Regions from separate parts of the Alishewanella sp. WH16-1 genome, predicted to be linked through region 2. Evidence: riboswitches for the same ligand, from Rfam matches in the RefSeq annotation. Region 2 holds a riboswitch; the other holds the start of a gene.
What was found. Region 2 has a riboswitch for cobalamin ahead of AAY72_RS00760 (ABC transporter ATP-binding protein). Riboswitches for the same ligand answer to the same signal wherever they lie in the genome.
Positions count from the first base shown of each region.

Region 1: linked by a shared signal. The riboswitch ahead of AAY72_RS00450 (TonB-dependent receptor domain-containing protein) and the one ahead of AAY72_RS00760 (ABC transporter ATP-binding protein) in region 2 are both predicted to bind cobalamin.

Region 1 covers NZ_LCWL01000001.1:83,611-99,438, reverse strand. The annotation lists gene ispA ((2E,6E)-farnesyl diphosphate synthase) at 1-724, opposite strand, end outside; gene xseB (exodeoxyribonuclease VII small subunit) at 726-971, opposite strand; gene pomA (flagellar motor protein PomA) at 1,182-1,952, shown strand; gene AAY72_RS00475 (flagellar motor protein MotB) at 1,949-2,893, shown strand; gene thiI (tRNA uracil 4-sulfurtransferase ThiI) at 2,981-4,438, shown strand; gene AAY72_RS00465 (ketopantoate reductase family protein) at 4,435-5,322, opposite strand; gene AAY72_RS00460 (VanZ family protein) at 5,292-5,654, opposite strand; gene AAY72_RS00455 (YajQ family cyclic di-GMP-binding protein) at 5,736-6,218, shown strand; cobalamin riboswitch at 6,289-6,510, shown strand; gene AAY72_RS00450 (TonB-dependent receptor domain-containing protein) at 6,546-8,318, shown strand; gene msrA (peptide-methionine (S)-S-oxide reductase MsrA) at 8,380-8,913, opposite strand; gene AAY72_RS00440 (NAD(P)/FAD-dependent oxidoreductase) at 8,987-9,955, shown strand; gene AAY72_RS00435 (SDR family NAD(P)-dependent oxidoreductase) at 9,948-10,676, shown strand; gene AAY72_RS00430 (efflux RND transporter permease subunit) at 10,795-13,935, opposite strand; gene AAY72_RS00425 (efflux RND transporter periplasmic adaptor subunit) at 13,938-14,993, opposite strand; gene AAY72_RS00420 (DUF2982 domain-containing protein) at 15,195-15,828, shown strand, end outside.
Region 2 covers NZ_LCWL01000003.1:20,475-36,302, forward strand. The annotation lists gene AAY72_RS00710 (efflux RND transporter permease subunit) at 1-1,246, shown strand, start outside; gene AAY72_RS00715 (L-lactate permease) at 1,246-2,847, shown strand; gene AAY72_RS00720 (DUF2007 domain-containing protein) at 2,871-3,131, shown strand; gene AAY72_RS00725 (L-serine ammonia-lyase) at 3,157-4,536, opposite strand; gene AAY72_RS00730 (CoA pyrophosphatase) at 4,754-5,314, opposite strand; gene pabB (aminodeoxychorismate synthase component I) at 5,329-6,708, opposite strand; gene AAY72_RS00740 (fumarate hydratase) at 6,807-8,336, shown strand; gene AAY72_RS00745 (S9 family peptidase) at 8,388-10,406, shown strand; gene AAY72_RS00750 (hypothetical protein) at 10,452-11,192, opposite strand; gene AAY72_RS00755 (NADPH-dependent FMN reductase) at 11,279-11,833, opposite strand; cobalamin riboswitch at 11,934-12,115, shown strand; gene AAY72_RS00760 (ABC transporter ATP-binding protein) at 12,222-13,022, shown strand; gene AAY72_RS00765 (iron ABC transporter permease) at 13,019-14,011, shown strand; gene cobO (cob(I)yrinic acid a,c-diamide adenosyltransferase) at 14,047-14,649, shown strand; gene btuF (vitamin B12 ABC transporter substrate-binding protein BtuF) at 14,603-15,475, shown strand; gene AAY72_RS00780 (hypothetical protein) at 15,472-15,789, opposite strand; gene AAY72_RS00785 (hypothetical protein) at 15,812-15,828, opposite strand, start outside.

The sequences.
Region 1 (15,828 bases), on a different contig from region 2:
AATCTGAGCCCTGCGGCTTACCCAGGGTTGCGGTATCGCTCTCAATATCCAGAATATCATCCTGCACCTGAAAGGCCAGACCCAGCGCACTGGCATAGGTTAATAATGCTGCTAACACCTGCGGATCCTGACACGGACTGCAGTAATAGGCCATTTTAACGCTACATTCAATCAGGGCACCGGTTTTCAGGCGATGCATCTGCTCTAACCGGTGTAAATCGATTTGCTGATTGGTCTGAGCCAGATCAATCGCCTGGCCGGCACACATGCCGGCAGCACCGGCTGCTCGGGCTAAGGCGTGCACCATTTTGATCTGGCATGCACTGCTGACCTGCTGATAGGGATGCTGGCTCAGTATCTCGAATGCCAGAGCCTGTAAAGCATCACCGGCCAGAATGGCTGTGGCTTCGTTAAAGGCTTTGTGGCAGGTCGCTTTACCGCGGCGTAAATCGTCATCATCCATCGCCGGTAAATCATCATGAATCAACGAATAGGTATGCAAGGCTTCAATGGCCATCGCCGGGGCATCTAAATCTTCCAGGCGGGCACCCAACAGTTGCCCGGTAACATAGACCAGATAAGGGCGAATGCGTTTGCCACCCAGTAATAAACTGTACGACATCGCTGGTTCCAACACCGCAGTGTCCGGCAGGCCCTGTTGCATTAATTGCTGAAGTTGCTGTTCCAGACGTTGCTGAAACCTTGGTAAACTGGCAGGGATCAAGTTAGTCTCCCGCCTGCGGGGTAAATGCAGTCAGTTGTTCTTGTTGCTGTTGTTGCAACAGGATTTGCACTTTTTGTTCGGCACTTTGTAATTGCAGTTGGCTGTGTTTAACCAGCGCAATACCACGCTCGAATTGGCTCAGCGCTTGCTCCAGTGTCAGCTCACCTTGCTCCAGCTGTTGCACAATTTGCTCCAGCTCCTGCATGGACTGCTCGAACTGTAACGAATCTGCGTTTTTTTTACTCATGCCACTCCCCAAAAACTGTGCGCAACCTTATCGTAGCAGGCTATTATGGTCAATGCTGCGATACTTGGAAACGACTAAATTGGTATTTTCTGACGATTTATTGCTTAATGTTCGTTAACATAGGTCGATAACTGTACGTTGCCTAAGATAATATAAGCAAATAGCAACCTGTTGCAGCCCACAAGGTGTCTGACGATTAAGGAGTGAGAAGTGGATTTAGCGACGCTAATCGGAATGGTAGGAGCCATCGGTTTTATCGTGATGGCGATGATTATCGGCAGTGCCGGCGATCCCGGAATGTTTGGCGACCTGGTTTCAGTACTGATTGTGCTTGGTGGTTCGGTTTTTGTGGTGCTGTCGAAGTTTACATTAGCTGGATTCCTGGGTGCAGGTAAGGCGGCAGCTAAAGCCTTTATGTTTAAAATTGAGGCGCCGGAAGAACTGATTGAAAAAGCGGTGCAGCTGGGCGACTCGGCCCGCAAAGGCGGTTTTTTGGCTTTGGAAGAGGCGGATATTCCTAATGCCTTTATGCAAAAAGGCATCAATATGCTGGTCGATGGCCATGATGCCGATGTGGTACGCGCCACTTTGCAAAAAGATATATCCTTAACCGAAAAACGTCACGAAAGTGCTATCGCGATATTTAAAAGTTTAGGTGATGTGGCGCCGGCAATGGGGATGATCGGCACCCTGATCGGTCTGGTTGCGATGTTATCCAATATGGACGACCCCAAAGCAATAGGCCCGGCGATGGCGGTAGCCCTGTTAACCACCCTGTATGGTGCCTTTATTGCTAACGTCATTGCGATTCCGATTGCGGACAAATTAGCCATCCGTAACCAGCAGGAAAAACTGAATAATATGTTGATTCTGGATGCAGTATTAGGCATTCAGGATGGCCAGAACCCGAAAGTGATCGAGGGTATTTTGCGTAATTATCTGGCGCAGGGTAAACGCGAAGTTGCCGGAGAAGCCGCATGAGTGACATGCCAGAAGAATGCAAATGTCCACCACCGGGGGCACCTGCCTATCTGGCAACTTTTGCCGATCTGATGTCGCTGTTGATGTGCTTTTTTGTGTTGTTGCTGGCGTTTTCTGAGATGGACGTACTGAAATTTAAGCAGATTGCCGGCTCGATGAAGTTTGCCTTTGGCGTACAGAATAAAATTGAAGTGGACGATATTCCAAAAGGCACCAGTGTGATTGCCATGGAATTCCGGCCGGGGCGACCCGATCCGACGCCAATTGAAACCATCCAGCAACAAACCATGGAAATGACACAACAGGTGATCGAGTTTCAGGCCGGTGAGGAAGACTCCGCCGGTGGTCGGCAAGAACAACGCGAAGATCAAACCGGTGGTCAGTCAGCGTTAAATGCCGAGGAGCAGGAAGTCGCCGAAGCGCTGGCAGAGGCGGCGCAGGAAAGAGTCAATGAGACGGTTAAAAAGCTGGCGGAAGAGTTAGAGCAACAAATTGTTGATGGTGCTATCGAGTTAGAATCGCTGGGACAACAGATTATTATCCGTATTCGCGAGAACGGCGCTTTCCCGTCAGGCTCGTCGTTCTTACAGCCGCGGTTTCGGCCGATTGTGCAACAGATTGGCCGGATGTTGGTCGATATTCCGGGGGAGATTACTGTCAGCGGTCATACCGATGATTTTCAGGTGGCTGATGAGCTGCATTTAAATAACTGGGATCTGTCGGCGAAGCGGGCAGTATCGGTTGCATCTGAACTGGTTAGGGCACCTGGTTTTGATCGTAATCGTTTGATGGTAGTGGGGCATGCTGATACCCGGCCACTGGTCCCCAATGACAGCGAATTGAACCGGCGGCGTAATCGCCGTGTAGAAATTGCGATTATGCAAGGCAAACCCAAAGAGTCGGAACCCGTCAGTTTGGAGCCAATCAGTAATCCCGGCTAAACATGTTCTGTTACGGCAGACCGCGAGTTAGCGGTTTGCCGGCTTTTCCGCTATAATGCGCGCCTTTTTTGCTACTGACTGTCAATCATGCTTGAATTTATCATCAAACTGCATCCGGAAATCTCGATCAAAAGTAAGTCTGTCCGCAAACGCCAAACCTTACTGCTGGAACGGAATCTGAAAACGATCCTCAAACAGTTGGATGAGCAGGTTGAGGTATTAAATAACTTTGATCACCTGACAGTGCGTAGCAGCAGGGTTGAACCTGAACTGCGCAGCCAAATGATAGAGCGTTTAAGCTGTATTCCCGGCATTGTCAGTTTCTCACAAATGCAAACCCGCAGTTTTTCCGATCTGCATGACATGTTTGAGCAGGTTACCGCTGTCTATGAGCCGCAACTGGCCGGCAAAAGTTTTTGTATCCGGGTGCGGCGGCAGGGCAGTCACAGTTTTAGCTCGCTGGAGGCGGAGCGTTATATTGGTGGCGGGCTGAATCAGCGCGTGGCCAGTGCCCGCGTGCAGTTAAAAAAGCCGGATCTGACCATCAAGCTCGAAATTAAGCAGGATAAATTTCTGCTGGTCACCGAGAGCTTTGCTGGTATGGGCGGCTTTCCGCTGCCATCACAGTCTGACGTGCTATCACTGATCTCCGGTGGTTATGATTCGGCGGTTGCCAGCTATCTGATGATCCGCAAGGGGTTACGTACCCACTACCTGTTTTTTAACCTGGGTGGTGCGGCGCATGAAGCCGGGGTGCGGGAAATGGCCTTCTATCTGTGGCAAAAATACAGCCTGTCGCACCGGGTAAAATTTGTCAGTGTTGATTTCGCGCCTGTGGTGACGGAGATTCTGGAGAAAGTCGAATCTGGTCTGATGGGCGTAGTGTTAAAACGGATGATGATGCGGGCGGCCAGTCAGGTAGCAGCAGATTTAGGTATCAAAGCACTGGTGACGGGTGAGAGTATTGGCCAGGTTGCCAGTCAGACCATTGCTAATCTGGCGGTAATTGATCGGGTAACCGATACCTTGATCCTGCGGCCACTGATTTATCAGGATAAGCAGGAGATTATCGACCTGGCGAAGCACATTGGCGTGGAAGAGCTGGCCCGCACTATGCCGGAATACTGTGGCGTGATTTCCAAAAGCCCGACGGTGAATGCGGTACTGGCAGAAGTTGAAGCCACCGAAGCCGCCTTTGACAGTACTATTCTGCAGCGTGTCGTTCAGGAGGCTAAGGTGCTGGATATCCGCACCGTAGAATATCAGGCCGAGCAACAGGCCCGTACGGTAGCGGTTGAAGAGGTGCTGCCGGTGGATGCGGTCGTGCTGGATATTCGCGCCCCGGATGAAACCGAGAGCCGACCTTTACAGCTGCACAGTCATCAGGTTTTGGAAATCCCGTTCTTCCGACTGGCAACGCAGTTCCCACAATTGGATCAGAGCAAGCAGTATTACTGCTATTGCGATCGCGGCGTGATGAGCCGTTTGCAAGCGCTACTGCTCCAGGAGCAGGGCTATCAGAATGTGGCAGTTTATCGCCCCTAAGCGGTGCTTGCCAGCGCTTGCCACAACGCCTGATTTGCCGGCACGGCTAAACCATGCCGTGCTGCCGTGTTGACTATGTAGCCAGTGATCGCTGCCAGCTCAGTGCGCCGGCCTACTCTGACGTCCTGTAACATGGATGAGTAATTCGCGGCGGTGGCTGCTATCACTTGCTGCACCTGCTGCAGCGTCTCTGCAAGTGGCAGGTGCATGCCCTCGGCTGCGGCCACCAAACAGACTTCGCTGACTATCGCTTCGAGCTGAGCCTGGAATTCCGCCGCCGCCAAAGCGCCATTGTTAATGCCATGAATAGCGGTAAGGGGATTAATAGCGGCATTGATAGCCAGTTTGCGCCAGAGTGCCGGTTGAATATCTGCGGTGATGGTCAGTGGCCCAAGCGCCGTATTCAGCCAGGGTTCGACCTTGGGCTGGCTGCTCAGGGCAGTGTCATTTAGCGCTGCCAGCACACTGCTACCGGCACCGGTATGCCTGACACCTGTGGCGGTGCGCATTGCTGCCTGACTGGTGCTGAGAAACCATAAACCCTGATTGACAGTAACATGACGTTGTAAAGTTGCCAGATCCGGCATGCCATTATGGCTAATCACGATTTGAGTGCCGGGCTGCAGAAGTGGCTGCAGCTGTTGTAAACACGGTAAAGCGGCATAGGCTTTAACCGGAATAAACAACAGCTCTGCCGGTCGCTGGCAGGCAGCAAAGTTTAAGCTTTGGCCAGGACCTTGTAATGGCTGAAAATCGATCCGAAGCGGGTTTGGCTGACGCAACCACAGATCAACCGCCCAACCAGCCAGTTGGAGTCGGCTAGCTGCCAGTAAGCCGATGGCGCCCTGGCCAACTATGCTGCACTGCGGTTGCGCGGACGCCATAAATGCCAGAGTTTACGGCCAAGATAGAAGGTCAGGACGCCGGCCATATCGGCTACCCAGTCCCAGACGTCACCGTGGCGGCGGGTAAAGTATTCCTGCACCACCTCAATCAGGGCGCCATAAATGCCTAAAAACAGCAGTAACTTCCAGAAAACCGGCCGGAAACCTTTAAAAAACAACCAGCTGAGTACAAGGAAGATCAGAAAATGCGCCAGCTTGTCGAGGTTAGCAACACCGACGCCAATGCGATGACCACTAAGTTCTGCCAGAAAACCGAAGGTCGATAACAGTAAGACAAACCAGCACAGTACACGATAAAAAGCTTGGGGCACGATACAACCTCCGCGAAAGTCGCTCGGATTGTAGCAGTTTTCTGGGTATAATCACCAGCAAACAGCTTATAGGAGAACAAGATGCCGTCCTTTGATATTGTCTCAGAAGTGGATCAGCAAGAAGTGCTGAATGCCGTTGATAACGCCAACCGGGAACTGCAAACCCGCTTTGATTTTCGTGGTATTACCGCCGAGTTTGCGTTGAAGGATAAAATCGTCACGCTAACGGCTGAAGCAGAATTCCAGTTACAACAAATGGTCGAGATTTTCCTGACCAAGGCGGTAAAGCGCGGCATTGATATCCGCTCCTTTAAAGAGGGCAGTGTCAGTTTCTCCGGCAAGACCTGTAGTAAGGCGTTAAATCTGCTGCAAGGTATTGAAACTGAAATGGCGAAAAAGTTGGTAAAGCTGATTAAAGACAGCAAAGCCAAGGTGCAGGCGTCTATTCAGGGCGAGCAAGTCCGGGTGACCGGTAAAAAACGCGATGATTTGCAAGAAGTGATTGCGCTGGTACGCGGCGCCGAGCTGGAACAGGCGTTTCAATTTACTAATTTTCGCGATTAACTAGACTTCCAGATGTCTGTTGACAATCTGGCGCAGAAGCGTAAACTGCCACGGCTTTTATCTTAGGGTAAAAGCCGTTTTGTTTTCAGGTGCTTTGCCAGCCAGGCAAGGTTAAACGGGAATCTGGTGTAACACCAGAGCTGCCCCCGCAACGGTAACTTACTGTGTTTATTTCAGATGCCACTGTCATAAGTCGCTTACTACAGGCGCTCAGATGGGAAGGCGAAATAGACGGTAGCCCTGTGCTACCAGGTAACAAGCCCGGAGACCGGCCTGAAAATTCCCCTAACCTGATTCACAGTGCGGTGGGCACTGTGTGGAGTGACTATGTTTAAATTCAGTTGGGCAAGCTTAATGCTTGCATCGTCTGCTATGGCGGTAGCGACAGAGCCGGTAGAACGGATCAGTGTCTATGCCAGCCATACGCCTATGTCGGAAAGTGAAGTCCTAGCCAGTGTTACGGTGCTGGAGCTAGCAGATATTCAAGCACGGCAGGCCCGCGATCTCCCCGCTTTGTTAGCGCAACTACCGGGCGTTCAACTTTCCCGGGACGGTGGTCGTGGCCAGAATAGTGGCCTTTATTTACGTGGCGGTAACACCGGTCATACGCTGGTGTTGATCGATGGTATTCGCGCCGGGGCGGCTACCAATGGCTATAAAGCGCTGGCACTGGTGCCGCTTGAACTGGTCGAGCGGATTGAGGTAATCCGCGGACCACGCGCCGCCTGGTATGGTGCGGATGCGTTAGCCGGCGTTATCGCTATTACTACCCGGCAAAGTGCCGGTGCTGAGCTTAATGCTAATCTTGGTAGTTATGGCCAGGCGGGGGCTGATTTGAGTACCGGTTGGCAGCAAGACCGGCTGCAACTTAATGCATCTCTGGGCTATAGCCGCGCTGATGGTTTTAACGTACGAGAAGATTTAGATCCGGATCGCGATGGCTATCAGCAGCGTTTTGCTAAGTTTGCGGCCACTTATCAAACATCCTTTGGCACCCTACAGGCGCAAGCCGATATCAATAGTGGTAACACCGAATTTGATACCGGTTGGGGCACTGAAGATCAGAGTGCCGTACTGCAGCGCAGTTACCGTCTGGGGTGGCAGCATGATGGCGCGCGCTGGCAACAGCAGGCGCAGCTGAGCCGTATTTACGATCAGGATACCAGCTATGGCCCGGCTTCGCGCAGCCCTTTTATTACTGAACGGGATGAGTTTAGTTATCAGAGCTCGCTGAGTCTGACTGAGCAGCTACAGTGGCACGGCGGCGTCAATTGGTATGCTGAACAGGTCGACCGTTCTGCTGTGCCGTATCTGGAGCAGAGCCGCATCAACCGGGCATTATTTAGCGGTTTGAACTGGCAACAGGCTGGCTGGCTGCTGGAAGGCTCGGCCAGACGCGATCTAAACCAGCGTTATGGCGGTAATAATACCTGGCAAGTGGCGGCAGGCTATCAGTTTGCTGATGGCTGGCTAGTTCGCGCCAGCCGCGGGGCAGCTTTTAAAGCGCCAACCTTTAATGATCTGTATTATCCGGGTAGTGCCAACCCGGAGTTGGCACCGGAACGGGCCATCGCCGATGAGCTGGCGTTAAGTTACTACACTGATAATGGCAGTGTGCAACTGGCCTGGTTTGCCCGCGATGTCAGCGATCTGATCCAGTTTAACCTGGCGACCTATTTGCCGGAGAATATTAGTCAGGCGCGGATCACCGGTGCCGAGCTGCAGGTGGATGTGACCTTAGCCCAGTTACGGCAACAGTTTGCCTATACCTTTTTGGACACGGAGAATCAGCTCACCAGCGAGCCACTACCGAGACGGCCAAAGCATAACCTCAATTGGCGTTTGGAATACCAATGGCGGCAGCTTAGCACTTACCTAAGTGCCAGTTACCAGAGTGAGAGTTTTCAGGGGCCCTACGCCAGTCGTAGTTATCTTGGTGGTTATACGCTGTGGGGGCTGGGCGCAGCTTATCCGCTGAGTTCAAAACTCACGGTGCGGGCGAATATCGATAACCTGCTGGATAAAAATTATCAAAGCAGCGATGGTTACAACACCGCCGGCCTGACCTTTGGTTTAAACCTGAATTACCGCGCTTTTTAAAGCGGCAAGGCAGGATGTTGGCTAATTTGATAAACGGCGGGCGGCGCAGGCGGCTCGCCGTTTATTTTAACCGCGCTTTAAATTGCTGCCGGAATTGCTGCATCTTAGGCGTAATGATCCAATGGCAATAGCCCTGAGTCGGGTGCTGCCGGTAATAGCCCTGATGATAGGCTTCGGCCGGATAAAACTGACTGGCAGGGCTTAATTCAGTGACGATGCTATCACTAAAAACCTGTGCCCGGCTTAATTCCGCGATAAAGCTTTGCGCTTGCTGCCGCTGTTGCTGATCATGATAAAAAATAACCGAGCGGTACTGGCTGCCAATATCATTACCCTGACGGTTAAGTTGCGTCGGATCATGTAAGGCAAAGAAGATCTGACAAAGCTCTGCAAAACTAATCAGAGCGGGATCAAACCGAACCTGCACCACTTCAGCATGCCCCGTTTGGCCGCTACAGACACTCTGATAATCGGGGTTAGCGGTATGACCGCCCATATAGCCGCTTAATGCTTCGGTTACGCCAGCCGTTTCATTTAACGCGGCTTCCAGGCACCAAAAGCAGCCGGCGCCGAAGGTGGCAAGTTGTTCGGTCATGATGTTCTCCTGATCGTCTGTTGCAGGTTAAACGTAAGCTGCAGCAAGCCAGATTAACATAAGTGAGTAAAGAATGAAGGTTGCAGTAGTAGGGGCAGGGATAGCGGGCTTGGCCTGTGCCAAGCGGCTGACAGAGCTTGGCATGGTGGTGGAGGTGTTTGATAAGGCGCGCGGCCCGGGAGGGCGCATGACCAGTAAGCGCACGACGCATGGGTATCTGGATTTGGGCGCGCAATATTTTACTGCCCGGGAGCCACGTTTTATCAAACAGGTGCAACACTGGCAGCAGCAAGGCGTGGTTGCCCCCTGGTTAGCACCCGTCTGGCAATATCAGCAGGGTAAGTTACAGCCATCTCCAGACTCGCAATACCGGTTTATTGGCGTGCCGGCGATGCACAGCCCAGTAAAACAGCTGGCAATGGGGCTTAACGTACAGTACCAGTGGCAATTGACCAAGCTACAATACGACGCAGCGGGCTGGTGGCTTACTGATAGCCAGGCGCGGCAACTTGGCCCGTTTTCAGCGGTGGTGTTAAGTATTCCTCCGGCCCAGGCGGCGGCTATGCTGCCAGCAGAGCTGGCGGCATCCTTGCCGACTGCCAGCCTGATCCCCTGCTGGGCGGTGAATATTGAACTGGTGGCACCAAGTGGCGTGCCGGCCGGCGGCATCTTTGTTAAAGATCCAGCCTTGCCGGTGAGTTGGCTGAGCCGGCAAAACAGCAAGCCAGGGCGCATGCACAGTGAAAGCTGGTTAGTGCATTTTACGCCGGCATTTAGTCAGCAGCATCTGGAGCAAGACGATAGCTTCTGGCAGCAAAGCGCTGTGACCTGTCTAGCCCAGATTTTATCAGCTGATATCAGCAGCAAATCGATACTTTGCCATCGCTGGCGCTACGCACAAATTAATCCCGCCAGTCAGGCCACAGCAACACAGGCATTAAGCCAGGGCTTATGGCTGGCTGGTGACTGGACTAAAGGTGGCCGGGTAGAGAATGCCTGGTTAAGTGGTATCGACATTGCGGAGCAACTTACCTATGGCTGAACATTGGTTAATCATTGGTGCCGCCGGCGGCATCGCGCAGGGCTTAATTCAACAATTACTGGCTGAGGGACACCGGGTCTCAGCAATCAGTCGGCAGGCCGCGCCTGCGCCACAGCCGCAACTTAGCTGGTATCAGTCAGCCACACCTGCCGATAATGGCGCTGAGGTGTCACCGGAACTAACCGCGGTGTTGCAGCAGGTGTTTAGTCAGGGCGTGACGGCCGTAGTGCTCTGTCAGGGCTGGTTGCATGGTGCCGGTATGCTGCCGGAAAAAAGCCTGAAGCAGCTAACCCGGCAAAGCTTGCAGCAAAGCCTGGAAGTGAACTTATTTAGCGTGGCATTTTATCTGCAAGCGCTACTGCCTTGGCTGCAGAAACAGCCTGGTATTAAAGTGGCGGTGCTGAGTGCTAAAGTGGGCAGTATCAGTGATAACCGCCTCGGTGGCTGGTACAGTTACCGGATGGCAAAAGCGGCACTGAATATGCTGGTAAAATGCAGCAGTATTGAATTAGGCCGCTTTAACAAAAGCGCGGTGTTATTTAGTTTGCACCCCGGTACGACGGATAGCCCGCTGTCGGCACCTTTTCAGCAAAATTTGCCGGCAGGGCAACTAAAAACGCCCGCCGATACAGCCGGCTATTTACTGGCGACGATTCGCGCTGTTAGTGAGGCAGAGACTGGCTTATTAGTTAACTGGGATGGCAAGGTATTAGCTTTTTAGATGCTGGCTGATGACAACGCAATAGCATCGTTACGTTTAGCTGTTTTGGCAGGAGATAATGAAAACGGAGGCTGCGGCCTCCGTTTTTCATTAGGGTGTTAACACGAACGGGTGTCGCTTATGGCTTGTTTGGCTCCACAGGCACCACCTCATCGTGTGCGTGTTCGTTCGGGTTTTCCTGCTCAAGGCGTGCTAACTCTCGGCTAAGCGCCTGTGGCGAACCGGTGTTACGGGCCAGTGCGATATACATTACCGGCACCACATAAATAGTGAGTAAGGTTGCAAAGGCCACACCTGACAGGATCACCATACCGATCACCATCCGGCTCTCGGAACCAGGTCCGGTTGCCAGTACTAATGGCAGGCTACTCATGACAGTGGTAAAAGCGGTCATCACAATAGGGCGTAAGCGTTGTGCCGCCGCGCGTTTTACCGCCTCTTCAAAGGCAATACCGGCATCCCGTAGCTGGTTAGCGAACTCGACAATCAAGATACCGTTTTTCGCGACCAGGCCAATCAACATCACCATGCCAATCTGACTGTAAATGTTCAACGTCATGCCAGAGAAATAGAGTCCGGACAGGGCGCCAATCAGCCCCAATGGCACGGTAATCATAATGACCAGCGGGTGGATAAAGCTCTCAAACTGCGCGGCCAGTACCAGATAGGTAATGACCAGTGCCAGAATAAACACCAGCGCTGTCGATTTACCACTTTCCTGGAATAGCAGTGATTCCCCTTTATAATCGATACCAACCGGTGCATCAATTTCGGTACGCACGATATTGTTCAGATATTCCAGGGCTTCACCCAGGCTGTAACCCGGCGCCAAACCACCGGTAATGGTAATGGCTCGCATCCGGTTATAGCGGTTTAAACTGGACGCTGTTGCTTCCTCGCGTAAGGTCACCAGGTTATCCAGTGGAATCAGCTCACCGCTGTTATCAGAACGAATATAAACATTACTGATTTTACTGGGTGCCCGGAAATCGTCGTCCAGACCTTCAATAATCACATCATATTCACGGCCGCGGTCAAGGAAAGTCGTAACCCGCCGGCCACCGAGCATGGCTTCCAGCGCGCGGCCGATGGCGCCGACAGAGATACCGAGATCACCGGCCCGGTCGATATTGATATCGATCAGTACCTGTGGCACGGTTTCTTTATAGTCATGGTCCAGCATCAGTAAGTTTGGATTTTCTGCTGCCTTGGTCAGGATAATATCCCGCCATTGCGCTAACTCAGCATAGGTATTGCCTTGAATAACGAACTGGATCGGTCTGTTACCACCGCCGCCACCACCCAGGCCGCCACGCATAAAGGTAAAAGCACGGACGTCTGGTAATTCATTAATCTTACCGCCGATTTCTGTCACCAGATCCTGAGTACGGCGTTTACCGTTATACCAGTTTTCGGTACCTACGATAGCAATACCGCCGCTATTACCCCAGCCCGGCACCCGGATTAACATGCGGGTCAGCTGGCCATCCTGATAGTAAGGGGTGAGAATATCTTCAATCAGCCGCATGTTTCTGCTGTTACTGGCATAACTGGCGCCTTCGGCCGGGCTCATCATCACAAAGAAGGTGCCGCGATCTTCCTGTGGTGCCAGTTCGCTGGGCAGTAAACGGAAAACCTGATAACTGCCGAGAAAACACAGTACAACAACGATCACAACCGGCCAGCGGGTGTTACAGACAACCGCCAACTGTCTTTTGTAAGCCTCTTCCAGTTTGGCAAAGGCCTGATGTAACCAGGTGCCTAACTTACTCTCCCGTTTGCGGTGGGTGAGTAGTTTCGAACAGAGCATCGGCGATAGCGTTAGGGCAACCACGCTGGAGAACGCAACAGCAGCTGCTACCGCCAGGGCAAACTCGGTGAACAGTTTACCAAGCTGGCCTTGCATAAAAACCAGCGGGACAAAGACGGAGATTAATACCAGCGTGGTCGCGACAACCGCAAAACCCACTTCGCGGGCACCGCGATAAGCAGCCAGCAGCGGAGCTTCACCTTGCTCAATCCGCCGGTAAATATTTTCCAGTACCACTATGGAGTCATCGACCACCAGGCCGATAGCCAGTACCATGGCCAATAAGGTAAGCAGGTTAATCGAAAAATCGAGCGCAAACAGCACAGTAACTGCTGCCACTAAAGCCACGGGTACGGTAATTGCTGGAATAAAAGTTGCCCGAATATTCCCTAAAAACAGGAAGATCACCAGGATCACCATGCACATAGCAATCCCCAGGGTGTTATAAACCTCTTTAATCGATTCGGCGATAAAGACCGAAGAGTCATAGCCAGGTTCAATAGTCAGGCCTGGTGGCAGATTGGCTTTAATCCGCTCCATTTCAGCGCGGGCGTTACGCACTACCTCCAGCGTATTGGCCTTAGATTGCTTGATAATACCGATACCGAGAATGTTTTTCCCGTCGCTACGGAATTCGCCTTCTTCATCCTCTGCCGCCAGCATCACATCGGCAATTTCAGATAAGCGCACTAAGTAGTTGTTGGCACCGCGTTTAACCACCAAGCGCTCAAAATCCTGTTGGCTGCGGAACGAACGTTCCACCCGCACCGTAAAGTCCCGCTCAAAAGATTTAATATTACCCGCTGGTAACTCCACGTTTTCTGCGCGTAATACGGCTTCTACGTCCTGCACGGTAACACCGCGAGCCGCCATGGCATCACGGTCCAGCCAGATCCGCATCGCATAATCCCGGGCGCCGCCGAATTGTAAACGGGCTACACCATCGACCACTGAAAAACGCTCAGCGATATAACGGTTGGCGTAGTCGGTAAGTTCCAGCGTAGTCATATTGTCGCTGTTAAGCAGGAACCAGGCGATAGTATCTTCATCGGCATTCGCCTTGAATACTTCCGGCGGATCGGCCTGATCCGGCAGGTTATTTAAGGCGCGGGACACCCGCTCACGCACATCATTCGCTGCTGCATCGATATCGCGCTCGACATTAAACTCGATGGTGATGCTGGAGCGGCCGTTGCGGCTGCTGGAGTTGATACTTTTAATGCCTTCTACCCCGCTGATGCGGTCTTCCAGCATTTGGGTAATTTTGGTTTCGACAATCTCGGCCGAAGCCCCAGGATAGTTGGTATTAATACTGACGATTGGCGAGTCGATATCCGGGTATTCGCGCAGCGGCAACATGCTGAAGCAAACAATACCAAAGATCACCAGCAGCAGGTTGACAACGGTCGCAAAGACCGGGCGTTTTACTGAGGTATCAGATAACCACATACTCAGCTCCCAACTTTACTGATGGTCACGCCGGTACGCACTTTTTGCACACCCTCAACAATAATTTCGTCGCCGACATCCAGACCGGTAACCACTTCCACCCAGCCCGGAATACGTTGACCAATTTCGACTTCTTTTTGCGTTACCCTATTATCGGCGTCAACCACAAATACATATTGGCGGTTTTGCTGCGGCACCAGGGCTTTTTCTGATACCTGCACTACCTCACGGTTTTCCAATTGCAAGCGGACATTTAGCAGCATACCGGGCCGCAGTTTTAAACTTTCGTTTTCGATGATGCCGTGTACTGTCACCGAGCGGGTTACCGGATCAAGGCGGGTATCAATCGCCGAAACCGTTCCTTTAAACGGAATATTGCCATAAGCGATGTTAGTTACCGTAACGGGCATACCCACTGCTACCTCAGCCAGATAACGCTCGGCAATACTAAACTGAACCCGCAGCTGCTGCATATCATCCAGTGTGGTAATCACGGTGCCAGCATTAATATAGGCGCCCCGGCTAACCTGACGTAAACCGAGGTGGCCGGTAAAGGGGGCGCGGATGGTCATATCCTGTAACTGCTTACGGGCGGTATCAAGCTGGGCCAGGGTGCTGTTCACCCGGGTTTGTTGCTCGTCAAGAAGAGATTGTGCCGTAGCCTGGGTTGTTGCCAGATTCTTTAAGCGGTCCAGTTGACGTTTTTGCTCACTCAGTACCGCTTCTAACTCTGCTACCCGGGCTTTTTGCTGCACATCATTTAAACGGGCTATCACCTCGCCCTGGGCGACCTTTTTACCTTCGTTCACATTCAATTCGACTAAAAATTCACTGCTGGGTGCGATTAACTGAATAGAATTATTGGCAATACCCGTACCGATAGCGCTGACTTCGCGGCTCATCGCCCGGCTTTGCACTGTGGCCGTTTTTACGGCGATTGCGCCGCCCGGGCCGCGACCATTTTCGGTACTTTGTTGTGATTGCCAGTACAGAAAGCCAACAAAACAGAGTAGTGCCAGCAAAATGAACCAAATCAAACGAGAATGTAAAGGCGCCAAGGGAACTCCAAAATTAACCAAAAAATCAACTCCTGCTATTGTATGGAAATAAAGCCAATTCAGATTTCCTGTTATCGCAGTCATCAGGGTATTGGTCGTATCAGGCGCTAAGCCGGGAGCTGAAGCCGCGCTGACTTTGTGCTAATCTGCCATTAATAGATGACCGTATGGTGTTTCCGGTCTTTTTGCAGAGGAATTTAGATGTCAGCTTTGGCCTTCTCCGGCTCTGCCAGCAGTGGCGGTGCACGTTTGCTAATCGCCTCAGCGGTATTACTGCTTGGCTTGTTGCTTTACACCGCCTTTTTGGCGCAGCAATTTACCGCCATCCTCGCGATTGCGTATATTGCCGCCTTGCTGGGGCTGTTTCTGGGCTGGGCTAAACTCGCTGAGCCGAAATACAGTCTGGTGTGTGATGCTGAAGGTGTACGTTATCAGCATCGTAGCGGCAGTTGGTGTTTACCCTGGTCGGCGTTTAGTTACTGTGCGGTACCGAGTATGGAGGGTAAATCGCTTGCCTATATTGGTTTTAAAGTAACCAATATTGACGCCCTGCTCACCGGCTTGCCGGTGCGGTTGGCAGTGAAAATTATGACAGAGCAACGGCCGCTTTATCTGGAAGCCGTGCGTCAAAGTTGCGGCAGCGGCCAATGCGCAACGGAGTTATTGCGCGAAAAAGACCAGTATAAAACGTCCGTCGCGGTCTATGAGGGTGTTAAGGCGGTGTTCGCGCAGCGGATGCTGCGGTTAGCTGCCGCGACCGGACTGGAGTTGATGGTACCGGTTAATGTCGCGCCGGAGCAGGCGGAAAGCTGGTGTCGGGCGATTAATAAACAGC
Region 2 (15,828 bases):
ACGCCGCTCTATTGGTGATTTGGAGAATATGCGGATCCGCACGGCTAATGGTAGCGAAGTGCCATTCTCACAAATTGCTACCTACACCTTGCAACCGAGCTTTAGTGCCATTAACAGGGTTAACGGCGAGCGCGCGGTCACTATAACTGCCGCGGCAGACAAAGCCCGGATTGAACCAGGCAAAGTCGTAGCAGAAGTGCGCCGCACCGTGATAAAAGAGCTGGAGCAGAAATATCCTGGTGTCACCGGTGAGCTGGATGGTGCCAGTCAGGATGAAATGGACGCCCAGCGTGACTTAATGAAAGCCGCTGTGTTTGCGCTATTTTGTATCTATGCGTTAATGGCGGTGCCATTAAAATCCTATGCTCAGCCGCTGATTATAATGAGCGTGATTCCTTTTGGCCTGATTGGTGCGGTGATTGGCCATATGGTGCTGGGCTTGTCAATGAGCATTATGTCGGTGTTTGGCTTAGTGGCTCTGGCCGGGGTGGTGGTAAACGACAGTCTGATTATGGTGGACTTTGTTAACCGGGCCCGAGCCGAAGGCGTGGCGATCAAGCAAGCTGTGGTTCAGGCCGGTACCCAGCGGTTTCGGGCAATTTTACTGACGTCATTAACGACCTTCGTCGGTTTGGCACCTATTGTGCTGGAGCGTAGTTTGCAGGCAAAAATCGTGATCCCGATGGCGGTATCGCTGGCATTCGGTATCTTGTTTGCAACCGTGATTACCCTGGTGCTGATCCCGGCGCTGTATGTGATGTTGGAAGACGTGAAGAAGTTTATGCCCCGCGCCATCCAGAGTTTTAGCTTTGTGCTGAAAAATTATTTACAGTACAAAGGCCGTGATAATCAGGCACGGTTTTGGACCTTTTGGACCCTGAAAGTGCTGGTATTGTTTGGTCTGGTAATGGTGTTTACTGCTTTACCCTGGGCAAGCTGGTTGGGTTACTCCTGGTTGAGCGTATTAAAGTTTGTGCCGCTGGCTTATGCGATTGCTATCAGTATTCCGACGATCGCTGCCATGAGTCGTCGTTTACATGATGCGAACTTATCTGGCTGGTGGTTGCTGCTGTTAGCGATCCCGCTGCTGGGTTATCTGATAGTGTTATGCCTGGCGATGTTGCCGACGAGTAGTAAAGCAGAGCGTTTTGGCGTAGCCGATGAGTTTGCGCTGAAACCAACGCTGCCAACAAGCGATAGCCCCGGAGCGGAGATGGCGGAACTAAATCCGATCAACGTAAAATAATGACCTTGTTACAACTGCTGACAGCGGCAATGCCGCTGTTCAGCGTTTTTATCCTACTGGTATTATTGCGCCTGCCGGCCCGGCAGGCGATGCCATTGAGTTTACTGTTATCTGCGCTATTAGCTCTGCTGGTATGGCAGGTACCGCTATTACACTTAACGGCCGCCACCCTGGAAGGCCTGGTGATCGCTGCCACTATTCTGTGGATTATCTTCGGCGCTTTGGTGCTGTTAAAGGTCTTGCTGTTATCCGGCGCCATGGAGGTAATTAAACAAGGCTTTGCCCGGCTTTCTGCCGACAAAAGAGTCCAGCTGTTGATTATCGGTTGGCTCTTTGTTGGCTTTCTGGAGGGGGCGGCCGGTTTTGGTACCCCGGCGGCGATCGTGGCGCCCTTATTAGTGGCGCTGGGCTTTACTCCGCTCTCGGCTGTAGTGCTGGCACTGGTCGCGGATTCGGCGGCAGTGTCCTTTGGTGCCGTTGGAACGCCGGTGCTGGTCGGGTTGGCACAGGGTGTACCTGGGATCAGCGCGGCAGAGCTGCAACAAACGGCACTGCTGGCAATCAGTATTGATCTCTTTGTCGCCAGTTTTTTACCTCTGCTGATGGTACTGCTGTACAGCCGTTATTTCAGCGCTCAAGCCAACTGGCGTTATGGCTTGGCTGCGACGCCCTTTGCCTTACTCGCCGGCTTTGCCTTTACCCTACCGGCCTGGCTGGTCACCTGGTTGCTTGGTCCGGAGTTTCCCTCTGTACTGGGTGCCTTATTGGGGCTGGCGCTAACGGCAACGGCTGCAAGGCGGGGCTGGTTAGTGCCAAAGCCTGTGGCAGCTGAAAACACTCTGCCAGCTACAGAACACAAGCCTGAGATTACCGCGCAAAGCGCCCAGATCCCGCTTTGGCAAGCCTGGTTGCCCTATGCGTTGGTTGCTGCATTACTGGTGTTAACCCGGATACCGGAGCTACCTTTCAAAGCTGCGTTACGGGGACTAAATTGGCAATGGCAGCAGATTTTAGGCTCTGAGCTTAGTGTTAGCGTGGCGCCGCTATATTTACCTGGTAGCGTCTTTCTGCTGACGGCCTTGCTGGCACTTTGGCTATTTCGCTGCAAGTTTAAGGTGCTGCGTCAGGCGCTGAGCCAAAGCAGCCAGATGTTATTACCGTCCTGTATTGCGCTCGGTGCGGCGGTGCCGATGGTACGGATTTTTCTGCATTCTGAGGTTAACAGCGCCGGTTTACCGGCAATGCCGCTGGCGCTGGCTGAATTGGCGGCGGCACACCTGGCAGACTATTGGCTGGGTTTTGCCGCCATTGTTGGCGCCTTGGGGTCCTTTATTGCCGGCTCCGCCACCTTCTCTAATCTGATGTTTGGCAGTTTTCAGCAGCAGATGGCACTGCAGGCGGAACTGCCGCAGTCTCTGGTGCTGGCACTGCAAATGCTCGGTGCCAATGCCGGTAATATGATTTGTGTGGTCAATGTGGTAGCGGCGGCCAGCGTAGTGAATTTACATGGCCGCGAGGGCGAGATTATCCGCTACACCCTGTGGCCGATGCTGTTTTACTGCAGTGCGGCGGCACTGGTGGCTTACTGGTTTTTCAGCTAAGCTGAAAGAAAAAAGAGTTCCTTATGAAAATTATCTTTCGTGCCAACGATATATTGGAAGCTCATATTATTGCCGGTATGTTAAACAGCCAGGGCGTTGAGACCTATGTCGGCGGTCACTATCTGCAAGGTGCGGTAGGGGATTTGGCAGCACTGGGTTTTGCCAATGTGTTTGTCGCCGATGAGCAGGCAGAGCAAGCGGAGCAACTACTGCAGGATTATCAGCAAGCGGAACTGGTTGATTTTCCGCTTACTGATGAAGATGGTCTGGCACCGGCCGGCTAGCCGGTACCCATAATGCTGCAGCACATTAACACTCGATAATATTTACCGCCAGACCACCGCGTGAGGTTTCTTTGTACTTGGTCTGCATATCCTTACCGGTATCCCACATGGTTTTAATCACCTTATCCAGCGATACTTTGTGATCGCCACTGCCACGCAGCGCCAGTCGTGAGGCGTTAATGGCTTTAATTGAACCCATGGCATTGCGTTCAATACAAGGCACCTGCACTAAACCGCCAACCGGATCACAGGTTAGCCCCAGGTTATGCTCCATGCCAATCTCGGCCGCGTTCTCAACATGCTGCGGGCTACCACCAAGAATTTCGGTAAGTGCCGCTGCGGCCATTGAGCAGGCTACGCCAACCTCGCCCTGACAACCGACTTCGGCGCCGGAGATAGAGGCATTTTTCTTATACAAAATACCAATGGCGGCCGCGGTTAACAGATAGCGGCTGGCGATTTCCGGACTGACCGGCTGAATAAATTTGTCGTAGTACATTAATACCGCCGGAATAATACCGGCAGCACCGTTAGTCGGCGCAGTAACGACCCGGCCGCCAGCGGCGTTTTCTTCGTTTACGGCCAGCGCAAACAGATTGACCCAGTCCATTACCTGCAGTGGATCGGCACTTTTCTCCGCCATCAGCTTTTTATGTAAGGCCGGGGCGCGGCGTTTTACTTTTAAGCCGCCGGGTAAAATGCCCTCGGTGCGAATACCGCGCTCAATACAGGCGCGCATGGTCAGCCAGATATTATTCAGCTCACTTTCAATTTGCGCACTGCTGCGCAGCACTCTTTCGTTTTCATGCATCAAACCCGAAATCGACAGGCCATGCTCTTTACAGAGCGCCAATAACTCTGCGCCGGATTCAAATGGGTAGGGTGGTGGGTTAGCGGCGGCAAACTGACTGGCCGCTTCTTTTTCTTTGGCAAAATCTTCGGCTTTCACGATAAAACCGCCACCAATGGAGAAGTAGACTTCGCTTAGCAGTACGTTTTTCTCGCTGTCATAAGCAATCAGCTCCATGCCATTGGAATGCTCTTTCAGCGTTTTCCGGCGGTGGAACACAATGGCGCCATCACGCGGGAAATTCACCGCGTGTTGCTGCGCCAATTGTAACTTTTGGCTGTCATGCACCTGGCGTAGAATGCCTTCTACCGCATCCGGGTCGACACTTTCCGGCAAGTAGCCGGACAAGCCCAGAATCACCGCCTTGCCAGTGCCGTGACCAATACCGGTTTGGCCCAGCGAGCCGAATAATTCCACTTTTACGCTATCACAACGGCTTAACAGTTGCTGTTGTTGCAACTGCTCCGTAAATTTCTTTGCCGCACGCATCGGGCCCACCGTGTGGGAACTGGAGGGGCCAATACCAATACTAAACATATCAAATGCACTGATTATCATAATTATTATACTTTTCTATTGTTCGCTGCTCTGCCAAGCGCTGAAAGCTTTGCTTGGCAAAGACAGTGTAGGGTTAACACCATTCTTAATGGCGCCATTGTAGCGGATAGCCAGCATAACTGTAAGCGCTGCACAGGTCTGTTCAGTACCAGTGGTAGCGGGCTTAACGGCCAGAAATGGCGGTGCAGGCGTAACGTTTTGTATACAGTTCGCGTTACGAGACGTGCGTGACTAGCTGTTGAATAATGGCCGCCGTGGCACCCCAAATCAGTTTATCCTGATAGGGCATAAAATGGATCTGTCGTGACTTACCGTGCAGTGGCACCGTCAGTTGTAAACGGTGTTGTGGCGGTAGAAAAAAACTTAAGGGTACTTCAAATACTTCACTGACCTCCTCGCTGGACAGCTGGTAATTCTGACCGGCGTGCATTAAGCCCAGGTAGGGCTGAATTTGAAAACCGGTCAGCGTATTGTGCGCGCGTAAAGCACCGAGCAAGCGGATATGCACCGCGCTAATGCCAATTTCTTCTGCGGTTTCGCGCAGCGCTGCATCAGCAGCGCTCTCGCCGGGTTCCAGCATGCCGCCTGGAAAGCTGATTTGCCCGGGATGATGCGCCAAGGTGAGGGCACGGCGGGTAAACAAGATGTTCAACTTATCAGCAGAATAGACCAGTGGCACCAGTACCGCGCTTTGCCTGAGGCCTGCCACAGGCAGCGGGCTCTGCTGTGGTAGTGGTCTGAGGATAAAGTGGCTGACAAGTTGCTGTAGCTGCATCGGCGCTCCGCTGTCTAATCTGGCTGCATGGCGCTTAACACCGGCAGGATTTTCGCCACCTTATCCAGCGTTTCCTGATACTCGCTGTCCACCTTTGAATCCGCCACCAGACCACCGCCGGCCCAGCAATGAATTTGTCCCTGTTCACATACCAGAGTACGGATCGCGATATTGGTATCCATCTGACCGGTGCTACTGATATAGCCAATAGCGCCGCAGTAGACACTGCGCCGGTGCGGCTCTAATTGTTCAATTAACTGCATGGCACTGATTTTCGGGGCGCCGGTAATCGAGCCACCGGGAAAGGCTGCCCGCAGCAAATCACAGGCGCTATTCGGAGGCGCCAGAGTGCCGGTAACAGTACTAACCAGATGATGCACGGCCGGAAAGCTTTCAATGGCAAATAATTCCGGCACCTCAACCGAGCCCGGCTGACACACTTTACCCAGATCGTTACGTAGCAGGTCGACAATCATCACATTTTCAGCGCGATCTTTAGTGGAACTGCGCAGGGTATCGGCTTCAATCTGGTCAGTTTCGGCACAAAAACCGCGAGGCCGGGTGCCTTTAATCGGTTTGGTCTCAATCTGGCCGTCTTTTAGCAGTAAAAATCGCTCCGGCGAGATACTGAGCACTGCCGCTGCCGGAAGCCGGATAAAGGCCGAAAACGGCGCGGTATTTTTCTGGCGCAGCTGCAGGTAGGCCAGCCATTCGTCGCCCTGATAAGCTGCGCTAAAACGTTGCGCCAGATTAATCTGGTAACAGTTACCGCTTTTTAGCTCTTCCTGCACCCGGGCAAATTTCTGCTGATATTCTTGCGGTGTCATATTGGCTTGCCAGTCGCTTTGCAGGCTAAAGCACTGTTGCTGGGGGGGCTCCGGGTGTAATTTTTGCTGCAGCTGATGCCAGTGGCGCTCGGCATCTTGCCGGTAATCGGTGTACCAAAGCTGCTTCTGCTGCTGATCATAAATCAGCGCCCAGTGATATAAACCCAGCGCCATATCGGGTAGTGCTAAATCGGCGCTGGCCTCTGACGGTAAGCGCTCCAGATAACGGCCCAAATCATAGCTAAAATAACCCAGGGCTCCGCCAACGAAAGGTAAATCACTGTGGCGCTGCTCGGGGAAGTAACGCTTTAGCGCACAGTCTAATACCTTAAAGGGATCAGCTGTGTAATGATGGCTGCCGTGCTCATCGGTCAGAATAGTGACACCGGCCTGACAGTGCAGGGTCGCTACCGGTTCAGCTACCATAATTTGATAGCGGCTGTTCGGGTGACTGGCGTCTGCCGAGTCAAGCAACATTGACCAGGGCTGGCTGGCAAAATGAGCAAACAACTCCAGCAGAGAAAATTCAGGTTCAGATTTGGCGTCGTATATCAGATACTGCTGCATGATTTGGACTAGCCGCTGTTGGGGATGCGCGTTATCATACCAGCACCTACACTAATAGTTAAATGTCTCGCCGCTTGGGCGACAGAGGAAGGGCAAGCATGACGGTTATTCGCCAACAAGATTTTATTGACAGCATCGAAGATGCGCTGCAGTACATTTCCTATTATCACCCGCTGGATTTTATTCAGGCACTGGAAGTGGCTTATCACAAAGAGCAAAACCAGGCCGCAAAAGATGCCATTGCCCAAATTCTGATTAACTCGCGGATGTCAGCAGAGGGCCATCGTCCAATCTGTCAGGATACCGGTATTGTTACCTGCTTCGTTAAGATTGGCATGGATGTGAAATGGGATAAAACGGATCTGACGGTGCAGCAAATGGTGGATGAAGGCACCCGCCGTGCTTATATGAACCCGGATAACCCGCTGCGGGCCTCTATTGTTGCCGATCCGGCTGGCTTACGCAAAAACACCAAGGATAATACGCCAGCGGTAGTGCATATTGATCTGGTGCCTGGCCATCATGTTGAGGTGATGATTGCCGCCAAAGGCGGTGGCTCAGAAAATAAAACCAAGATGGCAATGTTGAATCCGTCCGATTCGATTGTCGATTGGGTGCTGGAAACCTTGCCAAAAATGGGTGCGGGCTGGTGTCCGCCGGGCATGCTCGGCATCGGTATTGGCGGTACAGCGGAAAAAGCCGCGGTGCTGGCGAAAGAATCGCTGATGGAGCCGGTGGATATTCAGGAGCTGCTGGCCAGAGGGCCGCAAAACGCGGAAGAAAAACTGCGGTTAGAGTTATATGAGAAAGTCAATAAACTGGGTATTGGCGCCCAGGGCTTGGGTGGCTTAACCACGGTGGTCGATGTCAAAATCAAATCGGTACCGACTCATGCCGCCTCGTTGCCGGTGGTGATGATCCCGAACTGTGCCGCCACCCGCCATGTGCATTTCCATTTAGATGGTTCTGGCCCGGCCGATATTACGCCACCAAAACTGGAAGACTGGCCGCAGGTGACCTGGGAGCTAGGTAGCAATGTGCGCCGGGTCAATCTGGATACCGTAACGCCAGAGGATGTACAAAGCTGGCAAGCCGGTGAAACTGTGCTGTTAAGCGGTAAGATGTTAACCGGCCGTGATGCGGCGCACAAACGCATTGCTGATATGCTGAATAAAGGCGAAGGTTTACCGCAGGGCGTGGATCTGAAAAATAAATTTATCTATTACGTTGGCCCGGTTGATGCCGTTCGTGATGAAGTAGTAGGCCCGGCCGGCCCGACAACCGCGACCCGGATGGATAAGTTTACCGATATGATGTTGTCGCAAACTGGTCTGCTGGGCATGATTGGTAAATCCGAGCGCGGTGATCAAACGGTTGAGAGTATCAAACAGCATAAAGCTGTTTATCTGATGGCCGTGGGCGGCGCCGCTTATCTGGTGTCGAAAGCCATTAAGAAAGCCCGGGTTGTGGCCTTTGCCGATCTGGGGATGGAAGCGATCTATGAGTTTGAAGTCGAAGATATGCCGGTAACCGTAGCGGTGGACAGCAACGGTAATAACGTGCATAAGCAGGGCCCGGCGATCTGGAAAGCCAATATTGCTGAGCTGGATGCCAAACTGAAAGCCTGATTCTAACAAGGCCGCAGCGATGACTGCGGCTTTTTACTAACTGGGGGAACCATGAAACATTTGAGTTTAGTGGCGTTAGCACTTTTCAGTGCTGGTGCGCTGGCCAAGGGACCACTGACGGTCGAACATCTGAATCAACATAATAAAGTTGGTAATCTGGCCTTGTCGCCGGATGGCCGCGCGCTGGTTTACAGTCAGACAAACGGCGGCTTTGCGCCGGCTGATACCAGCCATGATTTATATTTAATGACCTTGGGTGATGAGCGTCAGGTGCGGCGGTTAACCGAGAACAGTAGCCGCGAAAGCGCGGTGCAGTGGCATCCGGATGGCAAGAGTATTTTCTTTTTAGCCAACCGCACTGGCAGCCCCCAGCTGTGGCAACTGGCACTGGACGGGGGCGAAGCCCGGCAGGTGACCCGGCTACCTTTACCAATTAACGGCTTTAAACTGGCTAGCGATGGCAAAACCCTGGCGCTGAGTTTAACGGTGAAACCCGGTTGTCAGACGCTGCAATGTACGCTGGATGCTAAAGCCAAAGAAGCTGAGCGCAAAGATACGGCGCTGGCCTATGACCAGTTGATGGTACGGCACTGGGATCACTGGCTGGATCAGTATCGTGAACATCTGCACGTAGCGGTGCTGGGTGATGCCCCTGTTACCGATGCGAAAAACCTGATGGCTGATTGGAATACCAATATCGCTGGTATCAGTGAAGTGGCCTTTACGCCGGATAATCAACAGCTGGTATTCAGTGCCAAGATCCCGGCGAACGATCAAGCCTGGCACACTAACTTCGATTTGTTTCAGGTATCGATTAATGGTGGTGAGAAGGTCAATCTGACGGCCGATAATCCGGCCTGGGATGCCAAGCCGAAGTTCTCGAATGATGGCCGTTTTCTGGCCTATCTGGCGATGAAAAAGCCGGGTGCTGAGGCCGATCGCTTTGGCCTGATGTTGCTGGATCTGATTACCGGCGAGAAAAAAGAAGTGGCGCCAAACTGGGACCGTTCGATTTCTGATTTCTACTTTGGGCTGGATAACCGCACTATCTACGCCACCACCCAGGATCTTGGTCAGTACAGTATCTATGCCATTAACACCAGCTTTGGCGATCAGATTAAGTTATACGGCGATGGCTATGCCGGAAACCTGCAGGTTGGCGCCGATAAACTGGTGTTTACCAATCACCGGCTGAATATGCCGGCCGAGATTTTCCAGACTAATGCGGATGGCTCGCAGCCGCAGCAATTAACTCAGGTAAATGCCAAATGGGCCGAAGGCATTCAGTTTGGTGACTTTGAGCAATTCAGCTTTAAAGGCGCTGAAGATGCCACCGTCTATGGTTATCTGGTAAAACCCTGGAACTTTGAGCCAAACAAAAAATACCCGATGGCGTTTTTAGTGCATGGCGGCCCGCAGGGTAGCTTTGGCAATATGTTTAACGAGCGTTGGAATGCCCAGCTGTATGCTGCCAAAGGCTATGCCGTGGTGATGGTCGATTTCCATGGCTCTACCGGCTATGGTCAGGCCTTTACCGACTCGATTAGCCGTGACTGGGGTGGCAAGCCGCTGGTTGATTTACAAAAAGGCTTTGCGCATGTGGTGCAAGCTTATCCGTGGATTGACGGCAACCGTGCCTGTGCGCTCGGCGCCTCTTATGGCGGCTTTATGATGAACTGGATTGCTGGTAACTGGCCGGATGGCTTTAAGTGTCTGGTCAATCATGCCGGTTTATATGATATGCCAAGCTTCTACGGCAGCACCGAAGAGCTTTGGTTCCCGGAGTTTGACTTAGGTGGCCCGGCCTGGAATCCGGAGTCGGATTATCAGAAGTTTAATCCGGCGGCGCATGCCGATAAATGGCAAACGCCGATGCTGGTGATCCATGGGCTGAAAGACTATCGGGTACCTTATGTGCAAGGCTTAGGCGCCTTTACCAACTTGCAGCGCAAGGGTATTGACTCGCGCCTGGTCATTTTCCCGGATGAGAATCACTGGATCCTGAAGCCGGATAACCGGGTGCGCTGGTATAACGAAGTGTTCCAGTGGCTGGACAAATATACCCGTTAAGCCACTATTAAAAGTAGCAAACCCCGCTCTGCGTTAGCGGGGTTTTTAATACTCCGCAAAGGGCTTTTCATTGCGTGACAACTGACGTTTCGGCGTCGCAACGCCGAAGCGTAACCTGAGTCGCTCGGCAAAGCCCTCGCGCTCCAGCTGATATAACATCGCGGTTAATTCCGGGATTAACGCCTGGTGGCTTTGATGTAACAGATGATAATCCGGCAGGCTTTGTAAGCGTTGTTCAGCAATCGGAAAACCGGTGCTGGCGTCTAACTGATAGGCTGCGAAGACCACGCCATCAACCTTACCGGTTAAAAACAAATTCTTCGTGGCCTCCAAACTGCCGGTGCTGATCACCTGACGCGACGCCGGTAAGGTCCGCAAAATCTCTTCCACCACCATGGCACCGCGGACATAGGCCAGACTTTGCACTTGCTGTAACTGACAGCCGGCGCAGCGCTGCTGATTGACATATAAAAAGACATCGGTATCAAACAGCACATAGGGCACCGGCAGCAGCGCCGGATAGCGTTCCGTTACTCGGAGAACCCGCGCCAGCTCGCCAGCCAGCTCACCTTTATTTGATTCAAGCAGGCTACGACCAAAAGGAACCTCGATAAACTCTACCCTGATACCTAAGCGATGATACGCTTCACTCAGCAGCGCCTGACTATACAACGAGGCTGGGGACCCCAGCGCTTGTCTGAATTGCAAAGGGGATTCCTGCCAGCGTTGGGGTTGCGGGTAAGTGGTGACACTGAGTAAGGAGAGTAATACCAACAGCCATTTCATCCTGAATTCTAGTATCCTTATTGGGGCGCAACCAGGTGCGCCGTTAACTGAATAAGTCTGTCGTCGGCAGGCCGGTTCCGGGTTGATTATCCGCGGCCACCACGCAGCAGGCGATGCCAGTCTGCCAACGCCAGCAATAACAGCCGCACATTTTCCTGGATTTTGTCATCAATCAGATCACCGTCATGATCAAAGGCACCACTAAAAGCGTTAGCGAATACCTCAGGCTTATTTAACGGGTGTAAGTCCAGATACACGCAGACTTGCCGCAGGTGATATTGGGCGCGCGAACTACCCATACCGCCGGCGGACCCCATGATGGCAACGGCTTTACCGCGTAGCAAATAATTATCCGGCTCTCTGGATGCCCAATCCAAGGCATTTTTTAAGGCGGGTGCTAAGGAGTAATTATACTCAGGACAGGCCAGCAGTAGCGCATCAGCCGCGGCAAATTCCTGTAGCAAGGTGTCGACGGCAGCGGGTTTAGCCGCTAAGTCGGCATTATAAAACGGTACATCCAATAAATCTGCAACATGAATTTTCATACCTGCTGGTGCATGTGCCTGCGCATAGCGCACTAAACCACGGTTAGTTGATTTGGCGCGCAAGCTACCGCATAGCGCTAACACTCTGATTGTCATAAGCGGCTCCTCGATAACGGACAATTTTAGCTTAGCCGAAGCTGAACTTTTTGCCGCATTTTATTAACAGCCTAAACTGGTTGTTATCGCCCCGAGCTGTTAGAATGCGACCTGCTCTGGTGAGCAAGATGCTTGAAAAGGGAATCAGGTGTAAAACCTGAACTGTACCCGCAACTGTGAAACGCGCTGCAGCTAATACCACTGTATCAGTCTTGATTACGGGAAGGTGGTTGTGGGTTATCGCGTTAAGTCAGGAGACCTGCCAGACACTGAACGCTCTTTTGCGAAAGAGTGAAAACGCCCGTGCGGGAAGACACGGTAGCGCCTGTTACTCTGCCAGTCGGTGGAGGCTTGGCTGCTGCCATTAATATTGCATCTGGACAGCAGCGTGAGCGCAATTTTTACCCTTGATCAGGTTAGTCTCAGTTACCCGTCGTCCAGCCATGGTGCGGCGAGCCTGGTGCTGCAGGGTATCAGCTGTAGTCTGCCTGCCGGGGAATTAATTGGCATTATCGGTCCTAACGGCGCGGGTAAAAGCTCCTTGTTGTCGCTGTTAAGTGGTTGTCCGGCGCCCAGTCACGGCAAAGTGCAGTTCGCGGGTAAGCCACTGCACAGCTATCCACCGCGGCAACTCGCACAGCAATTAGCCTTCTTACCGCAACATAATCCGCCCTTACCCGGACTCAGCTGCTATCAGGTGGCGGCCATGGGGCTGCTGCCGCACAAGCACTGGTTTGAAGCAGATAATGATCATGACAAACAGCAAGTAGAACTGGCGCTGCAACACACCGGTTTGTTGGCTAAACAACAACAACGCTCGGATACGCTGTCGGGTGGCGAGTGGCAGCGGTTGACACTGGCGCGGGCTTTGGTGCAGCAAGCCAGAGTGTTACTGCTGGACGAGCCGACCAACCATCTGGATGTCAAATACCAACATCAGTTATTACAGTTGTTGTTGAGCCTCAACAAAACCGTGATCTGTGCGCTGCATGATCTCAACCTAGCTGCCCGTTACTGCCATAAACTGCTGCTGTTGCAGCAAGGGCAACTGAAAGCCTTCGGCAGTGTGGAGCAGGTGTTGCAACCGGTGCTGCTAAGTGAAGTGTTTGAATTGCCAGTCGAGGTCAGTCGCCATCCACAGTATGGCTGGTGGCAGGTCAACTTTATCAGTCCACAGGTGGCAAAGTGAGTCGCTGGGCGGGCCAATATCCATTGGCACTGGCTGTGCTGGCAAGCTTGCTGCTGGGTAGTGTGCTCGTCAGCTTGTTACTGGGTAGTGCTGACTTAAGCTGGCCTGTACTCTTTGCTGCATTGCAGCTTAATGGTGAACAGCCGCTGGCTGAAACCATTATCTGGCAATTACGTTTGCCGCGGATTTTGACTGCCTTGTTGGTCGGGGCCGGGTTGGCAGTGAGCGGTGCCGTGTTACAAAATGCCAGCCGTAATCCCTTGGCGGATCCCTACTTATTTGGTTTGATGGCCGGTGCCGCGCTCGGTGCAACTATTGTCAGTATTGTGCTGCCTGAGCAGCAACTGAGTATGGCGCTGGGGGCTTTTGCCGGTGCCATCTTGGCCATTGCTTTAGTTTTAGCCGTCGCGTTTGGGCAGGGCCGGCAACGGATTGAAGTCACGTTGCTGGCCGGTGTTGCCGTGTCCTTTATGCTCAGTGCCATTAGCAGTTTTATTTTGTATTTTGCCGAGCCCTTTGCTGCCAATAAGGTGATTTTTTGGCTAATGGGCAGTTTAAGCCGCAGTAGCTGGCAAAGCCTGACGTTGATTGCCCCGCCGGTGATGGCGCTCTTGCTGCTGGCCGTGGCATTACGCCGGCAGCTGGATGCCTTGTTACTGTCGGATACCAGCGCCCGCAGTTTGGGGATCCGGCCGCAGCGTCTGCGTCTGCTATTGCTGATTAGCACCGCTCTGGTTAGCGCCGTGATCGTGTCACAGTGCGGTGGTATTGCCTTTGTAGGCTTATTGGTACCCCATATGGTGCGGGCGTTATTTGGGGTGACCGCGTTGCCGCTGCTGCTCGGTTCAGCGTTACTCGGTGCCTGTTTTATGCTGTGGGTGGATAATCTGGCGCGAAGTGTGCTGGCGCAACAGGAAATTCCGCTGGGGGTTATCACCTCTGTCATTGGCAGTATCTTTTTCTTAATGTTGCTGCGGCGACGGCTTTAAGTGCTACGGCAATGGGTTTAACAGAGGATGGAGTCATGTCCGAACAATTAAAACAACAGCAACATCAGGCCAGACAACAACGCTTAAAAGCGCAGGTTGATGCGGCTGTCGCGAGAGCCACCATTGAAAAAGGCCTGATTCTGGTGTTAACCGGGAATGGCAAAGGCAAGTCGACCGCAGGTTTTGGTACCGTCGCCCGGGCCGTCGGTCATGGTTTAACCGCGGCGGTGGTGCAATTTATTAAAGGGAGCTGGGATTGCGGTGAGCGTAATTTGCTGCAGCAACATGGGGTTGAATTTGCGGTGATGGCCACCGGCTTTACCTGGGATACCCAGGACCGGGCCGCAGATATGGCTGCTGCCGAGCGCGCCTGGCTGGAGGCAGAACGTTTTTTGGCCGATGACAGTATCGATTTGGTGTTGTTAGACGAACTCACCTATATGCTGACCTTCCATTATTTGCCATTAGAGCGCATTGAGCAGGCGCTATTACAGCGGCCCGCGAAACAGCACGTTGTGATCACCGGGCGGGCTTGTCACCGACGGTTAATTGAACTGGCCGACACGGTAAGCGAAGTGCAGGTGGTTAAGCATGCGTTTGACAATGGCGTCAAAGCGCAGCGCGGCCTGGATTGGTAAGATGCGAAAGCTGATTATTGTCGCCCTGGTATTGCTGAGTGCTTGCGCCGCCGCAGCCACACCTCAGCGAGTAATCACCCTGACCCCGCATCTGACGGAGTGGGTATTTTTACTCGGTGCCGGCGATCGTTTGGTGGCGGTCAGTGATTACTCCGATTACCCGGAAGATGCACAACATCTGCCATCCTTTAATACGTTCGGGGCACTGAATGTTGAAGCGATCCTGGCGCTGCAGCCCGACTTGGTGTTAGCCTGGCGCGGGGGCAACCCGGAAGCAGATTTGCAACGCTTGCAGCAGTTTGGCATTACGATTTTCTATTCTGAGCCGGTGTTACTGGACGATATTGCCAGCGAGTTACAGCAGTTAGCGGTGGTATTGGGTGTACCAGAGCAGGGCGCACAACAGGCCAGGCTGTTCCGGCAGCGTTATCAGCAATTACAGCAAATCTATCAGCAGGCACCACCGCTAGCGGCGTTCTTTGCTATGGGCACAGAGCCGTTGTTAACGGTGGCCAATCATGCCTGGCCAGCACAGGTGATGCAGCTTTGCGCGGCCGCTAACATCTTTGCAGATGCGAAAACTGATTATCCACAGGTGGCATTAGAACAAGTACTGGCTCGGCAACCGACGGTAATTATTCAGGCCAGCCGCGATGCGGTGGCGCCGTCATCGGCTTTCTGGCAGCGTTATCAGAGCCTGCCAGCCGTGCGGCAGCAGGCCTTTATTACCCTGGATGCCAATCAATTATATCGGGCGACACCACGGATCCTGGACGCCGCCGAGCAGTTATGCCGTCAGCTACAAGCCTATCGCGAGCGGGGTTAATGTAGTAAGTCGTCCTCAGCATTAGCGACTTGGCGACACTCGGTAATATTATTTCTTTTACGGCAAATTTCTTGCGGTTTGTCCGGCTTGGCGCCGACGACTTTTTTGATGCCGGACACAACGGTCGCATCCACTGCCATGCCGAGTTCCGTCAAGATCATTGGATTACTCTCTCGTTGTAATGGTTTTGCCGGATCGACAGTCTGGTTTTGATGCTCACCTAACTGGCTATCAGCCAACATTCCGATTGCAGTACAGCCGCCAAGCGGCAATAGTAGCGCGCTAAGCATGAAGACGCGGATTAACATGGGCATAGCTACACTTTCCTTGTTCGTTCTAGAGTAACTCTAGCT